Regions from separate parts of the Paraburkholderia hayleyella genome, predicted to be linked through region 1. Evidence: predicted binding sites of a transcription regulator. Region 1 holds the regulator's gene; each other region holds the start of a gene.

What was found. Region 1 encodes LexA, which represses DNA repair genes until DNA is damaged. Its sites were predicted from a motif close to ACTGTATNNNNATACAGT; they were not measured.
Region 2: the regulator LexA is predicted to act here: its motif matches at 2,113-2,130, upstream of recA (recombinase RecA).
Region 3: the regulator LexA is predicted to act here: its motif matches at 4,774-4,791, upstream of dinB (DNA polymerase IV).

What each region holds. Positions count from the first base shown of each region.
Region 1 covers NZ_QPES01000001.1:2,124,976-2,131,437, reverse strand. Annotated here, with positions in the region: gene GH657_RS09475 (ABC transporter permease) at 1-143, opposite strand, end outside; gene nodI (nodulation factor ABC transporter ATP-binding protein NodI) at 251-1,165, opposite strand; gene GH657_RS09465 (universal stress protein) at 1,389-1,889, shown strand; partial or broken gene GH657_RS09460 (hypothetical protein) at 2,081-2,338, opposite strand; gene lexA (transcriptional repressor LexA) at 2,639-3,307, opposite strand; gene GH657_RS09450 (sulfate ABC transporter substrate-binding protein) at 3,510-4,550, shown strand; gene cysT (sulfate ABC transporter permease subunit CysT) at 4,726-5,631, shown strand; gene cysW (sulfate ABC transporter permease subunit CysW) at 5,628-6,462, shown strand, end outside.
Region 2 covers NZ_QPES01000001.1:2,887,127-2,893,588, reverse strand. Annotated here, with positions in the region: gene GH657_RS12690 (sensor histidine kinase) at 1-1,182, opposite strand, end outside; gene GH657_RS12685 (response regulator) at 1,198-1,965, opposite strand; gene recA (recombinase RecA) at 2,212-3,285, shown strand; gene recX (recombination regulator RecX) at 3,242-4,087, shown strand; gene GH657_RS12670 (hypothetical protein) at 4,393-4,716, shown strand; gene sucC (ADP-forming succinate--CoA ligase subunit beta) at 4,713-5,879, shown strand; gene sucD (succinate--CoA ligase subunit alpha) at 6,101-6,462, shown strand, end outside.
Region 3 covers NZ_QPES01000001.1:2,432,391-2,438,852, forward strand. Annotated here, with positions in the region: gene fixJ (oxygen response regulator transcription factor FixJ) at 1-43, shown strand, start outside; gene GH657_RS10750 (hypothetical protein) at 95-280, opposite strand; gene folD (bifunctional methylenetetrahydrofolate dehydrogenase/methenyltetrahydrofolate cyclohydrolase FolD) at 421-1,278, shown strand; gene GH657_RS10760 (M3 family metallopeptidase) at 1,516-3,603, shown strand; gene dinB (DNA polymerase IV) at 3,649-4,767, opposite strand; tRNA gene GH657_RS10770 (tRNA-Met) at 4,913-4,986, opposite strand; gene GH657_RS10775 (hypothetical protein) at 5,055-5,342, opposite strand; gene GH657_RS10780 (hypothetical protein) at 5,676-6,462, shown strand, end outside.

The sequences.
Region 1 (6,462 bases):
ATGGAGGCCACAGCCAGCTTGCGCCAGACCAGATAATTGCGGCGCCAGACCGCGATCCAGTTGCCTCGGCTTGCCGGTAGCGACGAGCACACGAGATTCAGCAACGAAGGTTTGCTGGCGGTGACAGAAGAAGGGGGATTCATGGTGCGGGTCCTGAGGGTCCTGAAGATCCTGGTTGAGCGCCTGATGAAATGTCTGATTCCGATGTGCCTGACTCTGATGTGCCTGACGTAGCGGCAGCGTTGCGCGGCTAGTCCAGCATTTCGCGGCCCGTGAGCCGCAGGAACACGTCTTCGAGATTGGCGGGCCGATGCAGATAACGCAAATCAGTGCGTTGCGCGAGGCGTGCGTGGACCGGTTGCGCATCGTGCACGTAGCAAAAGAGTGTCTCGCCGCTAATTTCAGTGCGCACGGCAAGTGGCGCCAGCTCTTCGCGTAACGCGGCCGGGTCAGGGCCATAAATCTCGATGACCTCGCAACCGATTTCGGCGGCGATGAGCTCATTGGGCCCACCTTCAGCGATCTTCCGGCCTTCTTCGATCACGCACAGCCGGTGACAGAGCCGTTCGGCTTCTTCCATGAAGTGGGTGGTGAGCAAAATGGTTTTGCCGCGCGTGAGCAATGAGCGTAGCCGCTCCCAGATCAAATGACGCGCTTGCGGATCAAGGCCCGTGGTGGGTTCATCCATGATGAGCACGTCTGGATCGTTGACCAGCGCCCGGGCTAGCGTGAGCCGTCGCTTCATGCCACCGGAAAGCTCGCTTACCCGGGCCTCGGCCTTGCTTTCCAGCCGGGCAAATTCGAGCAGGGACGGCACAAGCGCATGCATGGCCGCCGCACCGAGGCCGAAATAGCGGCCAAATACCAGCAGATTTTCCCGGACCGTGAAATCGGGGTCGAGATTGTCGAATTGCGGCACCACGCCGACACGGATGCGGGCAAAGCGGGCCCGCTGCGGAACCGGCTCACCGTTTAGCTCGATCAAGCCGGTGTCAGGTTTCGTGAGCCCCAGCAGCATCTTGATGGTTGTCGTCTTGCCTGCGCCATTGGGCCCAAGCAGGCCAAAGCATTCACCTGGATGAACGTGGAATGACAGGTTGTCAACGACGGTTTTTTCTCCGAAGTGTTTGCATACCTGCTGGAAGTTGATGGCGAACTGGGACATGGCGCGCGGCGATTTTCCGGAAGTAGGTCGTGGGATGAGTGGGATGAGGTGGCTGCCTATTCTAGGCCATCGTCAGAAAAGGATCGGTCACTGGGATAGCGCTGGCGAGAACAGAAACAATAATAGGGGGTTGACTCAGTCAATGTTTTCAGCGCTTGCCAGCGGCGTGGCGCTATACCATGATTGCGGCGCAAACCACGATAGGCGTGGATGAGAGACGAATATGAAAAGCTATAAAAAAATCCTGCTGTGTTACGACGGTTCGCGCGAAGGCCGCAAGGCGCTCCGTCACGGTGCTGACTTGGTGCTGGATCTGAAAGCGCAAGCGCATTTGTTGTCGGTGGTCGATATGCGGACCAGCATTGCGCAAAGCGCAGGGCTGCTCAGCGATATCACGTGCAGTAGCTTTGAAAAAAGCGCACGGGACATCTTGCAAGAAGGTGTGGACTGGCTGACCGAGCGCGGTGTAAACGTGCAAGGGCATTTTGCCTTTGGCCATCCCGTGGACGAAATTGCACGTCTTGCCCATGAGTTGCAAATAGATCTGGTCGTGGTTGGGCATCGTTGCCGCACCGGGCTGTCACGCTGGTGGATGGGCGCTGGAAACACGCCGCTGCTGAACCGCGTGAGCTGCAGCATTCTGGTGGCGTGTTCGTCGGCCAACGAGCCGGAGCTTGTCGACGAACTTGCGGCTGAAGCGGCCGTTGAGCCGGTGGTGAGTTAAGCGTTAAGCCGGCAACGCATTGAGCGGGCAATTCAGCCGCTGGCCGGACAGCTAACCTGAGACCGCCACACCGGTTTTTAGACGGCACGGATCATACAGATGGGCCACCCCGATGGGCTATACAGCAGGGCTATACAGCAGGGCCACGGCGCGTGATATTGCATGATATGCGCGCATGACGTGGCCCTGTTTTACTTGAGCGGCGCTAGTTGCGCCGCGATCCGCTCTTCTTCGATGCGGTGATCAATCATGCGGCAGACTGAATCAAACGTACCGACCATGATGAGGCGGGATGCGCCGTGGTAGACCCTGACAGGTGCACGCCGGGCAGCTTCGAGGTTGAGCCCGGTATTGAGCGAAACACGGGAAAAGGCGGGAGAGAAAGCAGGAGAGAGGGCGGGCGGTAGCGACAGGGCCGGAGACCGCGACGGATTGGCACAAGACAGGGGCCGGGGCCGTGCCGCCGATACCGCTGCTGTGCTCAGGTGCGATCGCATGACAGAAGACACTTGCGGCGGCTGGGGGTGGGCGGCAGCCAGCTTGCGCAGCGAGTGCAAAGGCTGTGGATGCAGAGACAGCAAATGCGAGAACGGGTGCTGGAGCACGCGAGGTAACAGGCGTGACAGACGTGACAGGCCTGATAAATAACGACGCAGCAACAACGAACGGCACAGTAACAAAGTGGCAAAAACAGTGGCAAAGAAAGTGGCAAAGCGCTCCATGAGGGTCTCCTGGTGGCGTTCAGAATTTTAGAATTCGCTGGGCCGAATCAGCCCGACCGCGATGCCTTCCAGCGCAAACTCCGCGCTGTCGGCTTGAACAAAGATATTTTCGTAATCGGGATTTTCGGCAATCAGCTCGATGCCATTGGGCTGGCGCTTGAGACGTTTGACCGTGACGTCATCACCTAGCCGCGCGACGATGATCTGGCCGTCTTTGGCTTCACTTTTCTTTTGTACGGCCAGCAGATCGCCATCGAGAATGCCGGCATCGCGCATCGACAGCCCGCGTACTTTCAGCAGGTAATCCGGCCGGCTCGAAAAAAGCGCAGGGTCGCAGGCGTAATGCTGGGCGATATGCTCTTGCGCGAGGATTGGGCTGCCTGCCGCGACACGTCCGATGAGCGGCAGTGAAAGCTGCATCAGGCTGGCGTGGGGGAGCGTGTATGGGTGTGGCGGGTGGTGTGGCGGATCGTGCGGGTTGGGGCCATGAAGCAGGCGGATGCCGCGTGATGCGCCCGCGGCCAGTTCGATGACACCTTTGCGCGCCAGCGCCCGGAGGTGCTCTTCAGCCGAGTTGGCCGAACTGAAACCCAGTTCAGCGGCGATCTCGGCCCGGGTGGGCGGAAAGCCGGTGCGCTCGATGGCCCGGTGGACCAGTTCGAAAACCTGCTGCTGACGTGCGGTGAGTTTGATCATGGAAAGACTGTATGGATAGACAGGTGGCTGTATTTTTATACAGTATTCGAAGCAATTCAAGCTTTACTTGTCGCGTTCATTAACACTTTTCCATATTAAAAAATGAAAAAACATTCGTTTTGATTATGAGATAGCTTCGATAGACTGGCCTGCAATCGAAACCACAACGCGTCTCATACCGCACACACCTCGGAGAAAAACGATGTTCTATCGCAATACAGGCTTGGCTGGCCGCCTGCGCCGCAGATTGGGCGCACTGGCTTTGGGGGTGATTTCCACGGTCGTTCTGAGTGTGCCCGTTCGGGCTGCCGATACGACGTTTCTAAACGTTTCTTATGATCCGACCCGGGAGCTGTATCAGGATTTCAACCAGGCATTCGGCCGGGCATGGAAGGCCCAAACCGGTGAAAGCGTGAATTTCAGGCAGTCGCACGGCGGCTCCGGGGCACAGGCAAGGTCGGTGCTCGATGGTCTTCAGGCGGATGTCGTGACGCTCGCGCTGGCTTATGACATCGACGCGCTGGCCAACAAGGGCCTGCTCGATAAAAACTGGCAAAAACGCTTGCCCGACAATGCCTCGCCCTATACCTCGACCATCGTTTTTCTGGTGCGCAAAGGCAATCCGAAGCAGATCCGCGACTGGGATGACCTGACAAAACCCGGCGTGTCGATCGTCACGCCGAACCCGAAGACCTCCGGCGGCGCACGCTGGAATTACCTTGCAGCATGGGCCTATGCGGAACATCAGCCGGGTGGCAATGCGCAGAAAGCCCGGGAATTCGTGACGAAGCTCTACAAAAACGCAGGCGTGCTCGATTCGGGCGCGCGGGGCGCGACCACCAGCTTCGTGCAGCGCGATATCGGCGACGTCCTGATTGCCTGGGAAAACGAGGCCTTCCTGTCGCTCAAGGAGTTCGGCCCGGACAAGTTCGAAATTGTCGTGCCTTCGGTGAGTATTCTTGCCGAGCCGCCCGTGGCGGTCGTGGATAAAGTCGTGGACAAGCGCGGTACGCGCAAGCTGGCTGAGGCTTATCTGAACTTCCTTTATAGCAGCGAGGGCCAGCAGATCGCCGCACGCAACTTCTACCGTCCGCGTTCGGACAAAGTTCCCGCTGCGCTCACAGCCAAATTTTCGAAGTTGAAGCTGTACACCGTCGACGATTCGTTTGGCGGCTGGACTCAGGCGCAGAAGGTTCATTTCGCCGATGGAGGGGTGTTCGATTCGATCTATCAGCATCAGTAAGCGCGGCTGACGGCTGGCATTCCGGCCCCGCGAGCCGCGCGGCGCGCCCCACGGGGCGCGTTTTGCCGGTAGGTGCCAATGCATGCCAGATGCACGCTGCTTATCTGTGTTGCTTATCTGTGTTGCTTACCCGCGCTATTTACCCGCGTTGTTCACCCGATAACGGACCTCACGCATGACAACGTTGACTTTCCGCCGACCGGGCGCCTTGCCGGGCTTTGGCCTGACGCTCGGCATCACGGTGACTTACCTGAGCCTTGTGGTACTGATTCCGCTGGCATCGACCTTTCTGAAAACCGCCACGCTCGACTGGGCGCAGTTCGTCCAGGCCGTCACGTCGCCGCGCGTGCTGGCGTCCTACCGGCTGACGTTTTTCGCCGCGCTGGGTGGGGCGCTGATCAATGCGGTGTTTGGTTTTCTCGTCGCCTGGGTGCTGGTGCGTTATTCGTTTCCGTTGCGCCGCCTGGTCGATGCGATCGTCGATTTGCCGTTTGCGTTGCCCACTTCGGTCGCGGGCATTTCGCTGGCGGCGGTGTATGCCAGCAATGGCTGGATCGGGCAATTTCTCGCGCCGCTCGGCATCAAGATCGCTTTTACGCCTGTCGGCGTGCTGGTGGCGCTCACGTTTATCGGTTTGCCGTTTGTCGTGCGAACGGTGCAGCCCGTGCTCGAAGAGTTTGAGCGCGAACAGGAAGAAGCCGCCGCTTGCCTTGGTGCCTCGCGCTGGCTGACGTTTCGCCGGATCGTTTTGCCCGCCGTCTTTCCCGCGCTGCTGACCGGCTTTGCACTGGCATTTGCCCGCGCGCTGGGGGAGTACGGCTCGGTGATTTTCATCGCGGGCAATGTGCCGATGAAGTCCGAAATTACCTCGCTGCTGATCATCACCAAGCTCGAACAGTACGACTACGCAGGCGCCACGGCGCTCGCCGTAGTGATGCTGATGGTGTCGTTTGCGATGCTGCTGCTGATCAATACCCTGCAGTGGTATTTGCAGCGCAAAACCAGCCGCCGGGGCCAATCCGGGCGATCCGGCCAAGCCGCGGCCAACCCGGCGAATCATTCAAAGGCGGACGCATCATGAGCCGCGCGAGCCTATCTCCTGGCGCTGCGGCGAGCCGCACCCATCCGGTGACCGAACCTGCGTGGGTGCGCGGGGTGCTCACGGGCATCGCCTTGCTGTTTCTCGGACTCTTTCTCGTCGTGCCGCTCGTCGCGGTGTTTTATCAGGCGTTCAGCAAAGGCGTGGGAGTGTATTTCGCCGCGCTGGCCGATCCGGATGCCGTCTCGGCGCTCAAGCTCACGCTGCTGGTCGCGTTCATCGCCGTGCCGCTGAACCTGGTGTTCGGTCTGGCCGCCTCCTGGTGTATTGCCCGTTTCGAATTTCGCGGCAAGGCGCTGCTGACCACGCTGATCGACCTGCCGTTCTCGGTGTCGCCGGTGATCTCAGGCTTGATCTACGTGCTGCTGTTCGGCGCGCAAGGCTGGTTCGGGCCGTGGCTGCAAGCGCATGACGTGCAGATTATCTTCGCCGTGCCCGGCATCGTGCTGGCGACGGTCTTCGTCACGTTTCCGTTTGTCGCGCGGGAGCTGATTCCGTTGATGCAGGCACAAGGCAACGATGAGGAAGAAGCGGCGCATGTGCTGGGCGCATCCGGCTGGCAGATTTTCCGCCGGGTGACGTTGCCCAACGTCAAATGGGGGCTGCTGTATGGCGTGATTCTGTGTAACGCGCGGGCGATGGGCGAGTTTGGCGCGGTGTCGGTGGTGTCCGGACATATTCGCGGGCAAACCGACACGATGCCGCTGCATGTCGAGATTCTCTATAACGAGTACAACTTTGCCGCCGCGTTTGCCGTGGCCTCGTTGCTGGCGCTGCTGGCGCTGGTGACGCTCGCCATCAAGCTGCTGGCCG
Region 2 (6,462 bases), 760 kb from region 1:
GATGGCGAGGGGCGTGTCGGGCCCTTCGTAGCCGAGATCCATGGTTTTGGCGAGCGCGGTGGGCACCCATTCGCGCACGACCTGGCGAGCGAGCGCGGTGACTTCAATTCGCGTAAGGGCGGGGCCTGCCATCCGGTTTTCGGCGCGGGCTAGCGCGAGCAGTTGTGTGACGAGGCGTGTGGCTTGCCCGGAGCTGGTGGCGATCTGCTCCAGCGAGCGATGGACTTCCGGTGGTGCTTCCTGCCGTAGTGCGAGTTCGGCTTGGGTGCGTAGTCCAGCGAGGGGGGTCTTCATCTGATGTGCGGCATCGGCGATAAAACGTTTTTGCAAGGCGATGTTTTGCTCCAGACGCACGAGGAGCCCGTTGAACGAGGTCACAAGCGGCTCGATTTCGGCGGGGGCGCGGAGCGCTTCAAGCGGCGAAAGGTCGTCTGGACGCCGGCCCTGGATGTGCGTTTGTAGCGCGTGCAGTGGCGCGAGCCCACGCGAGAGCCCGAACCACACGAGCAGGATGGCTAGCGGCAGAATCACAAACTGCGGCAGGATCACGCCCTTGATGATGTCGTTGGCGAGCTGGCGGCGTTTGTCGAGCGTTTCACCGACCTGAACCAGCACGGGCTGGGTACCGCGAGACGTGTGCGGTAACTCAACGGTCGTGTAGGCGATGCGAATCTCGTTGCCTCGCAACATAGCGTCCCTAAACAGCACGATTCCCGGTGGCGGCCGGTCTTCCTCGTGAGGCAGCGGCATGTCACTTTCGCCGCCGACCAGCTCGCCGCGCAGGCCGAGTACCTGAAAAAATACGCGGTCGACGTTGTCCGAGCGCAAGAAGTCGCGTGTGGAGTCGGGCAGCGACAATTCTGCAACACCATTTACTGGATGGATTTGCCGGGCGAGTACATAGGCATCGGTTTCGAGTGCGCGATCGAAGGGGCCGTTAGCAATCGATTTGGCAACGAGGTAGGTGACAGCGATGCTCATCGGCCACAAAAGCAGGAGCGGCGCGAGCATCCAGTCGAGGATTTCGCCGAACAGCGAGCGTGGCCGGGTTGGGGCGTGGCCTGTGTGGTGGGTGTTGTTGATGCCGTCGTCGGGGGGCGCGAACGGGTTGGCGTAGCGGGCGTCGCGTGTTTCGTCTTCGTCCGCCACGCTCGCGGTGGCGCGTTTTGCGCGGACGGACATGAGGGCTCCGGTGGCTTATTTGTAGTAGTGGCTGGCGGGCATGGGGGCGACTTCGCTGGCGAGGGCTGCCGCAGGTACAGGCATACCGGCGTTCGGCGCGCTTGTGCCGGGTGTCGGGACGGTTTTCTCAAGGCAATAGCCCAGGCCGCGCACGGTGATGATCCGGATGCCGCTCGGTTCGATCTTGCGCCGCAGGCGGTGGACGTAGACTTCTATCGCGTTATTGCTGACTTCTTCGCCCCATTCGCAGAGGTGATCGACGAGCTGTTCTTTGGAGACGAGGCGCCCGATGCGCTGCAACAGCACTTCAAGCAAGCCGAGTTCGCGCGCGGAGAGCTCGACGACCTGATCGTTGATGCAGGCCACCCGGCCTACCTGGTCGAACGTCAGGGCGCCGTGCCGCACCACCGTTGGGCCGCCGCCTGCTCCGCGCCGGGTCAGCGCCCGCACGCGAGCTTCCAGTTCGTTGAGCGCAAAGGGTTTGGCCATGTAATCGTCCGCCCCGAGATCAAGCCCTTTAACCCGTTCGTCGACGCTGTCGGCGGCGCTCAGGATCAATACCGGCACGCTCGAATTGCGTGCGCGCAGGCGTCGCAGCACGTCGAGTCCGGACAGGCGCGGCAAGCCGAGATCGAGAATCAGCAGATCGAATATTTGCATGGAGAGTGCGGTATCGGCTTCGATCCCGGTCTTCACGTGATCAACGGCATAGGCTGACTGGCGGAGTGATCGAATGAGACCGTCCGCGAGTATGCTGTCGTCTTCGGCAATGAGAATTCGCATGGGGTGTCCCGCCTGGCGTGGCCGACGTTCGCTGACTTCGCTGACAAGCGGCGTGCGGCAGTCTCCGGAAATTTTTGTGGGTGGTGCTGGGCAGACAGATTGATTGGTGCGAGTGACACGCATCAATAAATCTGTCTTGCTAAAACTACTGTTTTTTTATACAGTACCTGAATTCGGCGTGGCGCTTGCCTGTGGTGGGCAATCGCAGCTGTTTCAGACGCTGTTCATCATAGCAAAGGACAATTCATGGAAGAAAACAAGAAGGGCCCGGCTGGACTTACGGCTGAAAAGAGCAAGGCGTTGGCAGCCGCGCTGGCACAGATCGAGAAACAGTTCGGCAAAGGGTCGGTGATGCGGCTTGGCGCGGGTGAGGCCGTTGAAGACATCCAGGTTGTCTCAACAGGGTCGCTGGGTCTCGATATTGCGCTGGGTGTGGGTGGCTTGCCGCGCGGGCGCGTGGTTGAAATCTACGGGCCTGAATCGTCGGGTAAAACCACGCTTACGCTCCAGGTCGTCGCCGAAATGCAAAAGCTGGGGGGGACAGCGGCATTTATTGACGCGGAGCATGCACTCGACATCCAGTACGCGGGCAAGCTGGGCGTAAACGTGAATGATTTGCTGGTCTCTCAGCCGGACACGGGTGAACAGGCGCTTGAAATTGCGGATGCGCTGGTGCGTTCGGGTTCCATTGACATGATCGTGATCGATTCGGTGGCGGCGCTGGTGCCCAAGGCCGAAATCGAAGGCGAAATGGGCGATTCGCTGCCGGGTCTGCAGGCGCGTCTGATGTCGCAAGCGTTGCGCAAACTGACGGGTACGATCAAACGGACCAACTGTCTCGTGATTTTCATCAACCAGATCCGGATGAAAATTGGCGTCATGTTTGGCAACCCAGAAACCACGACGGGTGGTAACGCGCTGAAGTTTTACGCATCGGTGCGTCTGGATATTCGCCGTATTGGTTCGATCAAGAAAAACGACGAAGTGATCGGTAACGAAACTCGCGTGAAGGTCGTCAAAAACAAGGTCGCGCCGCCGTTCCGCGAAGCGATTTTCGACATCCTGTACGGCGAAGGCATTTCCCGCCAGGGCGAAGTGATTGATCTGGGCGTGCAGGCCAAGATTGTTGACAAGGCGGGGGCTTGGTATAGCTACAGCGGCGAGCGGATTGGCCAGGGCAAGGACAACGCGCGCGAATTTTTGCGCGAAAACCCGGAGATCGCACGCGAGATCGAAAACCGTATCCGTGAATCGCTGGGCGTCAATGCGATGGCTGATGCAGTCGTGGTCAGCGCTGAAGTCGCGGGTCAAGAAGAGTGATGTCTACGTCATGCGCAAGTTACCGCCTGGACCATCTGCTTTAGCTTCACCTGTTTCCGGTAATCAGTGTGAGGAGGATGGTCTGGTGAGTAAGAAGCGTGAGGTTACCTGTACGAACAGGCCGCAAGCAGACCTGGTTGAGCGCACTGGCCCGTTGGATTTTCCCGATCCCGATCCTTTTGAATTATTTCAATCATTTGAATCATCCGCGTCATCCACCGCACATGATGACGCGGGTGGCGTAGCGGCCACAGCAAAGCCAGAAACAACCACAACCTATACCCGTTCGCGCGATACACGTCATATGCGTACCAAGGCGGGGAAAAGTGCCGTAACAGAGAGCTCACCTCAGCCCCGCTCGTTGAAAGCGCGGGCGTTGGGTCATTTATCCCGTCGTGAATATAGTCGTGCTGAGTTATCGCGCAAGCTGGCACCGTTTGCCGATGAGACATCCTGCCTCGATACGTTACTCGATACCCTTGAGCGCGAAGGCTGGTTATCCGATTCCCGTTTTGTCGAGAGCCTGGTTCATCGGCGCGCTTCGCGTCTGGGAGCAGCGCGTATCGCCGGCGAACTGAAGCGGCATGCAGTCGATCCGTCCTTGATCGAAGCCATGAATACCCAGTTGCGTGGCACAGAACTGAGCCGTGCGCAGGCAGTCTGGAACAAAAAATACGGTCAGCTTCCCACGACACCGGCCGAGCGTGCCCGGCAAATACGTTTTCTTGTTGCTCGTGGTTTTTCGCAAGCCATTGTTGGAAAAATCCTCAAGGGCGTGGATGACGAATGGGAAGAGGGTTAATCGGGCTGGGCTGATCTGGGTAGGCCTGGATTGATTTGACATGGCGGCTTGACACCGGCCTGGCGCCGGCTTCATCAATAGCCTCAAATACCCAGTATGCTAAAATTCGCGCGTTTTCCTCAATTCCGGCGTCTTTCAGCCCCTTCCATCACATGTCGTTTCCTTTGCACGTATCCCACCCATTGCGCCAGAGGCGCGTAATTCGAGCGGGTGCATACGAGCGCAAAGAGGGGCTGCAGGACAAAAATGCCAATCCGGCGTTTGCGGGCCATCTTTCTGTTACATCCCCCTTTTCGGATTCACACATGACGCCGTTCAAGCCGATGCGTGATGGATCAGGGTTTGTTTTTCGCGTTTCAGACGCTGCGTTTGGCCTCACGGTTGATTTACGTTTTTTGAGCATTTTTTCGCAGCCTTTCTCTTTTCCTTGTCCTATTCTCCGTTCAATGTGTGCCGCTACCGGGGCAACAGGCAGAGCGGCAAGACAGATAGCGCGCCAGAATGCAGCCGTTGGACGCAAACATCACAAAAATCCTCTTGCCGGTAACGGCACAAACCTGCTGCGCGTCATACCAGCAGGTGGAAACGAAGTTCAATCCAACTCTCAGACTGAAGGGAATCACGCATGAAGATTCACGAGTACCAGGGTAAGGAAATCCTGCGGAAATTCGGTGTCGCGGTACCGCGCGGCACACCGGTGTTCTCGGTGGATGATGCGGTCAAGGCCGCGGAAGAGCTTGGTGGCCCGGTATGGGTGGTCAAGGCTCAGATCCATGCGGGTGGTCGTGGCAAGGGCGGCGGTGTGAAGGTCGCCAAGTCGCTGGAGCAGGTTCGTGAATTCTCGAACCAGATCCTCGGCATGCAGCTTGTTACGCACCAGACCGGCCCTGAAGGCCAGAAGGTCAAGCGCCTGCTGATCGAAGAAGGCGCGGACATCAAGAAAGAACTGTATGTCGGCCTCGTGATTGATCGCGTGTCGCAAAAAGTTGTCGTGATGGCATCGAGCGAAGGCGGCATGGACGTCGAAGAAGTCGCGGAAAAAACGCCTGAGCTGATTCACAAGATCGCCGTTGATCCGGCAAAGGGCTTGCAAGACGCGGAAGCAGACAGCCTGGCAAAGAAGATCGGTGTACCGGATGCTTCCGTGCCGCAAGCGCGGGCGATTCTGCAAGGCTTGTACAAGGCTTTCTGGGAAACCGATGCATCGTTGGCCGAAATCAATCCGTTGATTCTGACGGGCGACGGCAAGGTGATTGCACTTGATGCCAAATTTAATTTTGATTCAAACGCGTTGTTCCGCCATCCAGAAATCGTCGCTTACCGTGATCTGGACGAAGAAGATCCCGCTGAAGTCGAAGCATCAAAATTTGATCTCGCGTACATCTCGCTTGACGGCAATATTGGCTGTCTCGTAAACGGTGCGGGCTTGGCGATGGCGACGATGGACACCATCAAGCTGTTCGGCGGCGAACCGGCCAACTTCCTCGATGTGGGCGGCGGCGCGACGACCGAGAAGGTGACCGAAGCCTTCAAGATCATGTTGAAAAACCCGAACTTGACAGCAATTCTGGTCAATATTTTCGGCGGCATCATGCGCTGCGATGTGATCGCAGAAGGCGTGATTGCAGCGTCGAAAGCGGTCTCGTTAAAGGTGCCGCTCGTGGTTCGCATGAAGGGCACGAACGAGGACCTCGGCAAGAAGATGCTGGCCGAATCCGGCTTGCCGATCATTGCTGCAGATAGCATGGAAGAAGCTGCGCAAAAGGTCGTTGCAGCGGCCCAGGGCAAGTAAGGGCTAAAAACCTGGTAAACCTGGTCTGGCCTGTTAGCTGGGTCAGCCAGGCAAGCCACCAAGCCAGGTCATCACGGAATACGAATGGCGGAGCACCCGTTTATGCCGGTGCTAAAGCGGTAAAGCTATAAAGCGATAGCGCACAGGATCCAGGGCGCGACAAGCGCGATGGCGATCAACGGCTGCACGGTGCGAGCCGCCAAACGAACAAAGGTCAATACATGTCGATTCTGATTAACAAAGACACCAAGGTCATCACGCAAGGCATTACCGGCAAGACCGGGCAATTCCACACGCGCGCTTGCCGTGAATATGCAAACGGTCGTGAAGCTTACGTTGCGGGTGTGAACCCGAAGCGGGCGGGAGAAGATTTCGAAGGCATTCCGATCTATGGCAGCGTGAAAGAAGCCAAATCCGAAACAGGCGCAACGGTTTCGGTTATCTATGTGCCGCCAGCAGGCGCGGCGGCGGCAATCTGGGAAGCAGTCGAGGCGGATCTCGATCTGGCGATCTGCATCACCGAAGGTATTCCGGTGCGCGACATGATCGAGATTAAAGACCGGATGCGTCGGGAAAACCGCAA
Region 3 (6,462 bases), 310 kb from region 1:
GCTGCGTCTCGCGCTCTCCAATAAGCCGCAGCCGCCGCAGTAAATCAAGCTCGCGGTTATCGTTTGCCGCTGTTTTCGCCCGCGCTGCGGTGCGTCACCGCTCGCGCGCGGCGTCCCATGAGGCGCCGCGCGGGCGGCCTGGCCCCGGCACACCGGTATAATGCCGCCCCTTGCGGCCATGCCAGGCCGTGCCGTTTGCACAGGTATAGCCGCTCGGGCCGCTCGGCGGCAGCCCGGCGCGCACGGCAGGCATGGCAGGCATGGCGGGCATGGCGGGCATGACGGATACCCGCGCGCGTCACGGTTTTTCCTCCCGGGAAATCCTCCCGCATCCGCTTTCCTGATACACCGCGATACACCGATACACCGATACACCGATACACCGGTACACCCATCCACTGCTCCACTCCTCGACCGACCATGACAGCCCAACTGATCGACGGCAACGCCCTTTCGAAAACCCTGCGCGCCGAGGTCGCCACGCGCGCCGCCACGCTTGCTGCCCGTGGCCATCAGCCAGGTCTCGCCGTCGTGCTGGTTGGCGACAATCCGGCCAGCGAAGTCTATGTGCGCAACAAGATCAAGGCTTGTGCGGACAACGGCCTCGCCTCGACCTGCGAGCGCTATCCGGCAACGCTCACGCAAACCGCGCTGCTGGCGCGTATCGAGGCGCTCAACCAGGACCCGAAGATTCACGGCATCCTGGTACAGTTGCCGCTTCCCGCCCATATCGACAGCCATAAGGTGATCGAAGCCATCGCCGCGGAAAAAGACGTCGATGGCTTTCACGTCGCCAATGCGGGCGCGCTGATGACAGGCAGACCGCTGTTTCGTCCATGCACACCGTATGGCGTGATGAAAATGTTCGAAGCCTATGGCATCGAGCTAGCCGGAGCCCATGCCGTGGTCATCGGCCGCTCCAATATCGTCGGCAAGCCCATGGCGCTGATGCTGCTCGATGCCGGCGCGACCGTCACTGTCTGTCATAGCAAAACCCGCGATCTGGCCGCGCACACGCGCACAGCCGATATCGTGGTGGCCGCCACGGGCAAGCGCAACCTCCTGACGGCAGAGATGGTGAAGCCAGGCGCTGCCGTGATCGACGTCGGCATGAACCGCGATGAGGCGGGAAAACTCTGCGGTGATGTTGATTTTGCCGGGGTCAGCAGCGTGGCGGGTTATCTCACGCCTGTGCCCGGCGGCGTAGGCCCCATGACCATCACCATGCTGCTGGTCAATACCCTTGAAGCCGCCGAGCGCGCAGCAGCACACGCTTAAAACCGTGCCACGCCGCCTCTTCTGGCGGCTTGGCGGCCTGACGGCCTGCGCCGCTTGGGGCCACCGTGCGCCCAGCGCGCGGCGGCCCAACTTCTGCTAGTTTGTCCTCTGCCCCGATTGGAATCGGCACATACGGCCCCATCATCGGATCATCACCGGGTCATCCGGTGCCCGCTTCGGCCGCGCACCGGCCCGCCCTCCACCCCCGCGCTCATCGCGCCTGACAGGAAGCCTCTCATGCCCCTCTCGCAACCGGCCTCTGATAATCCGCTGCTCGATTTCAGCGATCTGCCCCGCTTTGGCGATATCCGCCCCGAACACGTCACCCCCGCCCTCGATGTGCTGCTCGCCGCCGCGCAGGCCGCCGTCGAGCGTGCCAGCGCGAGCGCCACGCCCGCCTCATGGGCCGATGTCGTCGAACCCGTCGAACGCGCCACCGAGCCGCTTGCGCGCGCCTGGGGGGTGATCGGCCATCTGAATGCCGTCGCCGATACGCCCGAACTACGCGCAGCCTACGGCGCCAACCTGGCGCGCGTCACCGAGTTCTGGTCTAGCGTCGGGCAAAACCTCGCGTTGTACGACAAATACAAGGCGCTCAAGGCAAGCGGTGAATTCGCCTCGCTCTCGCACGAGCGCAGGAAGATCCTCGATAACGCCGTGCGCGACTTCCGCCTGTCGGGCGCCGAGTTACCGGAAGAACAAAAGCCCCGCTTTGCGCAATTGCAGGAGCACCTGGCCACACTGGCCAAAACCTATTCGGACCACGTGCTCGATGCCACCAACGCCTACACGTATTACGTCAAAGCGCAGAGCGAACTCGCGGGCCTGCCCGACGACGTGATTGCCGCCGCCCGTGAAGCCGCTGAACGCGATGGCCAGCCGGGCTGGAAATTCACGCTGCACTTTCCGTCGTATTTTCCGGTGATGCAGTATGCGGAGCACCGCCCGATGCGCGAAACGCTGTACCGCGCCTATGTGACACGCGCCTCGGAGCAGGGCGTCCTATACGGCGGCGGCCAGCCCGAATGGGACAACACCGCCAACATCGCTGAACAGCTCGCCTTACGTGCCGAAGAGGCGCACATGCTGGGCTACGCGAACTTCGCGCAAGTCTCGCTCGCACCCAAGATGGCGGAATCGCCCGAGCAGGTCATCGCCTTTCTCGACGACCTGGCCGTGCGGGCCCGCCCCTATGCGGAACAGGACTGGCAGGAATTACGCGAATTCGCCGCCAGCGAACTCGCCTTGAGCGACTTGCAGCCCTGGGACATGGCCTTCGCCGCCGAGCGCTTGCGGCAAAAGCGCTACGCCTTCTCTGAAAACGAGGTCAAACAGTACTTCCCGCAAGACATCGTGCTCAAGGGCCTGTTCAACGTCACCGAAACCCTCTTCGATGTGCGCATTCGCCCCGACGAGGCCGTCGCCTGGCATCCGGACGTGCGCTTTTTCCGGGTGGAGCGGCAAGACGGCGCGCTCATCGCGCAGTTTTATCTGGACCTGTACGCCCGCGAAGGCAAACGCGGCGGCGCCTGGATGGACGATGCCCGCACCCGGCGGCGCCATGCCCAGGGCGTGCAAACCCCCGTGGCCTACCTGACCTGCAATTTCTCTGCGCCCGTTGGCGGCAAACCCGCGTGCTTCACGCATGACGAAGTCATCACGCTATTCCACGAGTTCGGCCACGGGCTGCATCACATGCTGACGCAAGTCGATGAAGCAGGCGTCTCGGGCATCAACGGGGTCGAGTGGGACGCTGTCGAGCTGCCCTCGCAATTCATGGAAAATTTCTGCTGGGAATGGGATGTGCTCAGCGGCATGACCTCGCACGTCGATAGCGCCGCGCCGCTGCCCCGTGCGCTCTTCGACAAGATGCTCGCGGCGAAAAACTTCCAGAGCGGCCTTGGCACGTTACGGCAGATCGTGTTTTCGCTGACCGACATGCGCCTGCACGTCGATTTCGATCCGGCGGGGCCCCTGAGCCCAATGGATCTGGCCCGCGATATCAACCAGCAGTTCCATGTGATTCCGCAAGCGGCGTTCTCGCGCTGGCTCAATACCTTCAGCCACATCTTCGCGGGCGGTTATGCCGCAGGCTATTACAGCTACAAGTGGGCCGAAGTGCTGTCAGCCGATGCCTACGCCGCCTTCGAGGAAGCGGCCGAGGCCAGCCAGGGCAGCGTGCTCGATGCGGCAACAGGCCGGCGTTATCGCAAGGAAATTCTTGAAGTGGGCGGCAGCCGCAGCGCGATGGAGTCATTCAAGGCCTTCCGTGGCCGCGAACCCAGCGTCGATGCGCTGCTGCGGCATAACGGCATGACCGCATAGCGCCATCAGGCACGTAGCCCGCCCGGCTCACCGGGCGGGTTCGCTTCAAGCACCCTCATCAAACAGCCCGTATTGCCCGTTTGGCGCCAGGCCCTCTTCCAGCCGCACGCCCACACCCAGCAGCCGCACCACGGGCTGGCTGCGCCGCGCGAAGCCTTTTTCAAGCAAGCCCAGCAGCGTGGGCACATGCGTGGCCGTACCGACGCACTCAACCGTGGTGCGCTGAAAATCAGCGAAGCGCAGCTTGACGAATAACTTGCACACCGCGGACGCGGCCCCGACACGCGCAATGCGCGCATCCAGCAATTGCGTCAAATGCACCAGCTCGGCAGCGCATTCGTCATAGGTGCGCAAATCGGTTACATAAGTGGTCTCGACGCTGACGGATTTACGTTCCCGGTCTGCTTGCACCGGACGCATGTCGATACCCCGCGAAAGCTCATAGAGACGCGTGCCAAAAACGCCAAACTCCCCATGCAGGGCCACTAGCGGCCACTCGCGTAATTCGGCGCAGGTGGTCACGCCCAGCTTTTCGAGCCGGGCCGCCGTCACCTTGCCCACACCAAACAGCTTGCGCACCGGCAGCGCCGCCACGAAGGCGTCGACCTCGTGCGGACGCACGACGTACAGGCCATCGGGCTTGTTCCAGTCCGATGCGATCTTGGCTACGAACTTGTTCGGCGCAACTCCTGCCGAGACCGTCACGCCGACACTCATCCGCACACGCTCGCGGATCTCGGCCGCCATCAGCGTCGCGCTGCCACGGCAACGCTCTGTCTGCGTGACATCGAGGTAAGCCTCATCGAGCGACAAGGGTTCGACCTCCGCGGTGTAATCGTGATAGATCGCCATGATCTGGCGTGACACCGCGCGGTACTTATCCATCGCGGGCGGCACGATCAGCAGCGCCGGGCATTTGCGCAACGCGAGCGCCGACGGCATGGCCGAATGCACGCCAAAGCGGCGCGCCTCGTAATTGCAAGCCGCCACGACCCCGCGCTGCCCAGGCTGGCCGCCTACGGCAAGCGGGCGGCCACGTAACGCAGGGTCATCACGCATTTCGACCGATGCATAAAAACAGTCGCAATCGCAATGAATGATCTTGCGCAGCGGCGATGCCGTGGAACCCGGCGAAAAGGGAAAAATAGAGGAAACAGGCACAATGCCAGCACTGTACAAAAATACAGTGTTTCCGGCAAGCCAAGACGAGCGGGCCAAGGTCCGCGCAGAAAAGAACCCCTCACCCAGCCAGATACAACAACGCCGCCCGGTACAGGTTGCTGTAGCGGGCGGCGCTGGATCAAGCGGGTTGCGGGGACAGGATTTGAACCTGTGACCTTCGGGTTATGAGCCCGACGAGCTGCCAGACTGCTCCACCCCGCGTCAGAGAGACCGGATTCTACGGGCAGTCAGGCCTGGCCGTCAAACGAATCCGTCACTTATTTTCGTCTTCAGAGATCGGCGACCGTCGCGCCCTTGATCTTGCCGTCGATAATGTCCGCGCCATACTGGCTGGCGCTGCGCTTGGCCACGCCAAAATCGGAGAACGTCAGCGTCTGCAACAGACGAAACACGCGGCTCGCTTTCGAGCCGCTGATCGCGCCCGGACGGCACACGCGCACCGCAACGTCATAGCCCTCGGCCTGGCGTTTGTGGCCATCGAACTTGTCGAACTTGCGGGAAAACACGAGCGGGTGAACTTCGAAATCTTTATACAGCGCAGGATATAAATCGGCCATGATGCTTCCCCCAGAATGATTAGAGACGTTAAGAGTCGCCTGACTATACGCTGTGCCGCTGTCGGGCATCGGATATATTTCCCGCGCCCCCCGGTTTCCGCGACGATTCACCACGCAACGCGGCCAGCAGGCGGCGGCGGAAAATCATCTGTTTCTTGCTGCGGGACATGTGGCAGGCAGGGCGAATTCTGGAACGGGTCAAGCTGCCATGTTACTCACTAACTACTTCAGACAACTGCTGAAGAACCCAGCCCAGGCAACTCTTGCGTTATTTACGCCTGCCCAGCCATGATGAAACTCATGGTTTTATTATTTTAAAATTACACATATCACATGATCCGAGCCAATCTTACTTCCACCCAATCTACACAGCAGAATTTATATAAAACTTTATTAGCCACGGCCGCAAAAGCAAAACCAGATGCCACCGACTATGACCCAAGCGTACAGTCTCATCCTAAATTAATATTTTCACCCAAACTTCTGATGGGAAAAAGCGATCAAGTTATAAATAATTCGCTTAATCAGGAATTCACAGATGAAATTAAAACCTTAATCGAAGGCAACGATTTTTCAGACAGCAAGAAAATTTTGCTCTGCATCCGCAAATTTAAACTGCCGCCCCAGCAAAAAAAGGAGTTCCCACTTCTGCCCTTCACCCAAAGCGCCGCAGAAATACAACGAGAAAAAAATATTTATAACGACCTGGCAGACCCGCTGGAACTTTTCAGCACTGCTTTTAATCAATTTTTCACAGAAGAAATAAACAATCCAGAAACCTCCAAACTCAATGAAAAAGAGGCAATGGGTATTACTTTTGTCAACGCTGAAGAAGAAAATCTGGTGACGGATGTTTTTTATTTTTACAAGTATCTTGCGCTTGCCAACCGTCTGGCAACTGATGCCAATAAATTCTTCGAAATCCCTTTTGTTAATCAAAACAAGTATGGCACATTTGACTCCTTAAATATCTATTACTATCAATCCATTAGAAACGAATTAAAACGAATTATAAATACAATGGAAATCGTCAAATCGGCCGCACAGATATCTCGAGATCCTTCAGCCAGGTGGAAAAATACCTCCAAGCTAATAATTCAAAATCATGCCAAGCCTGGGT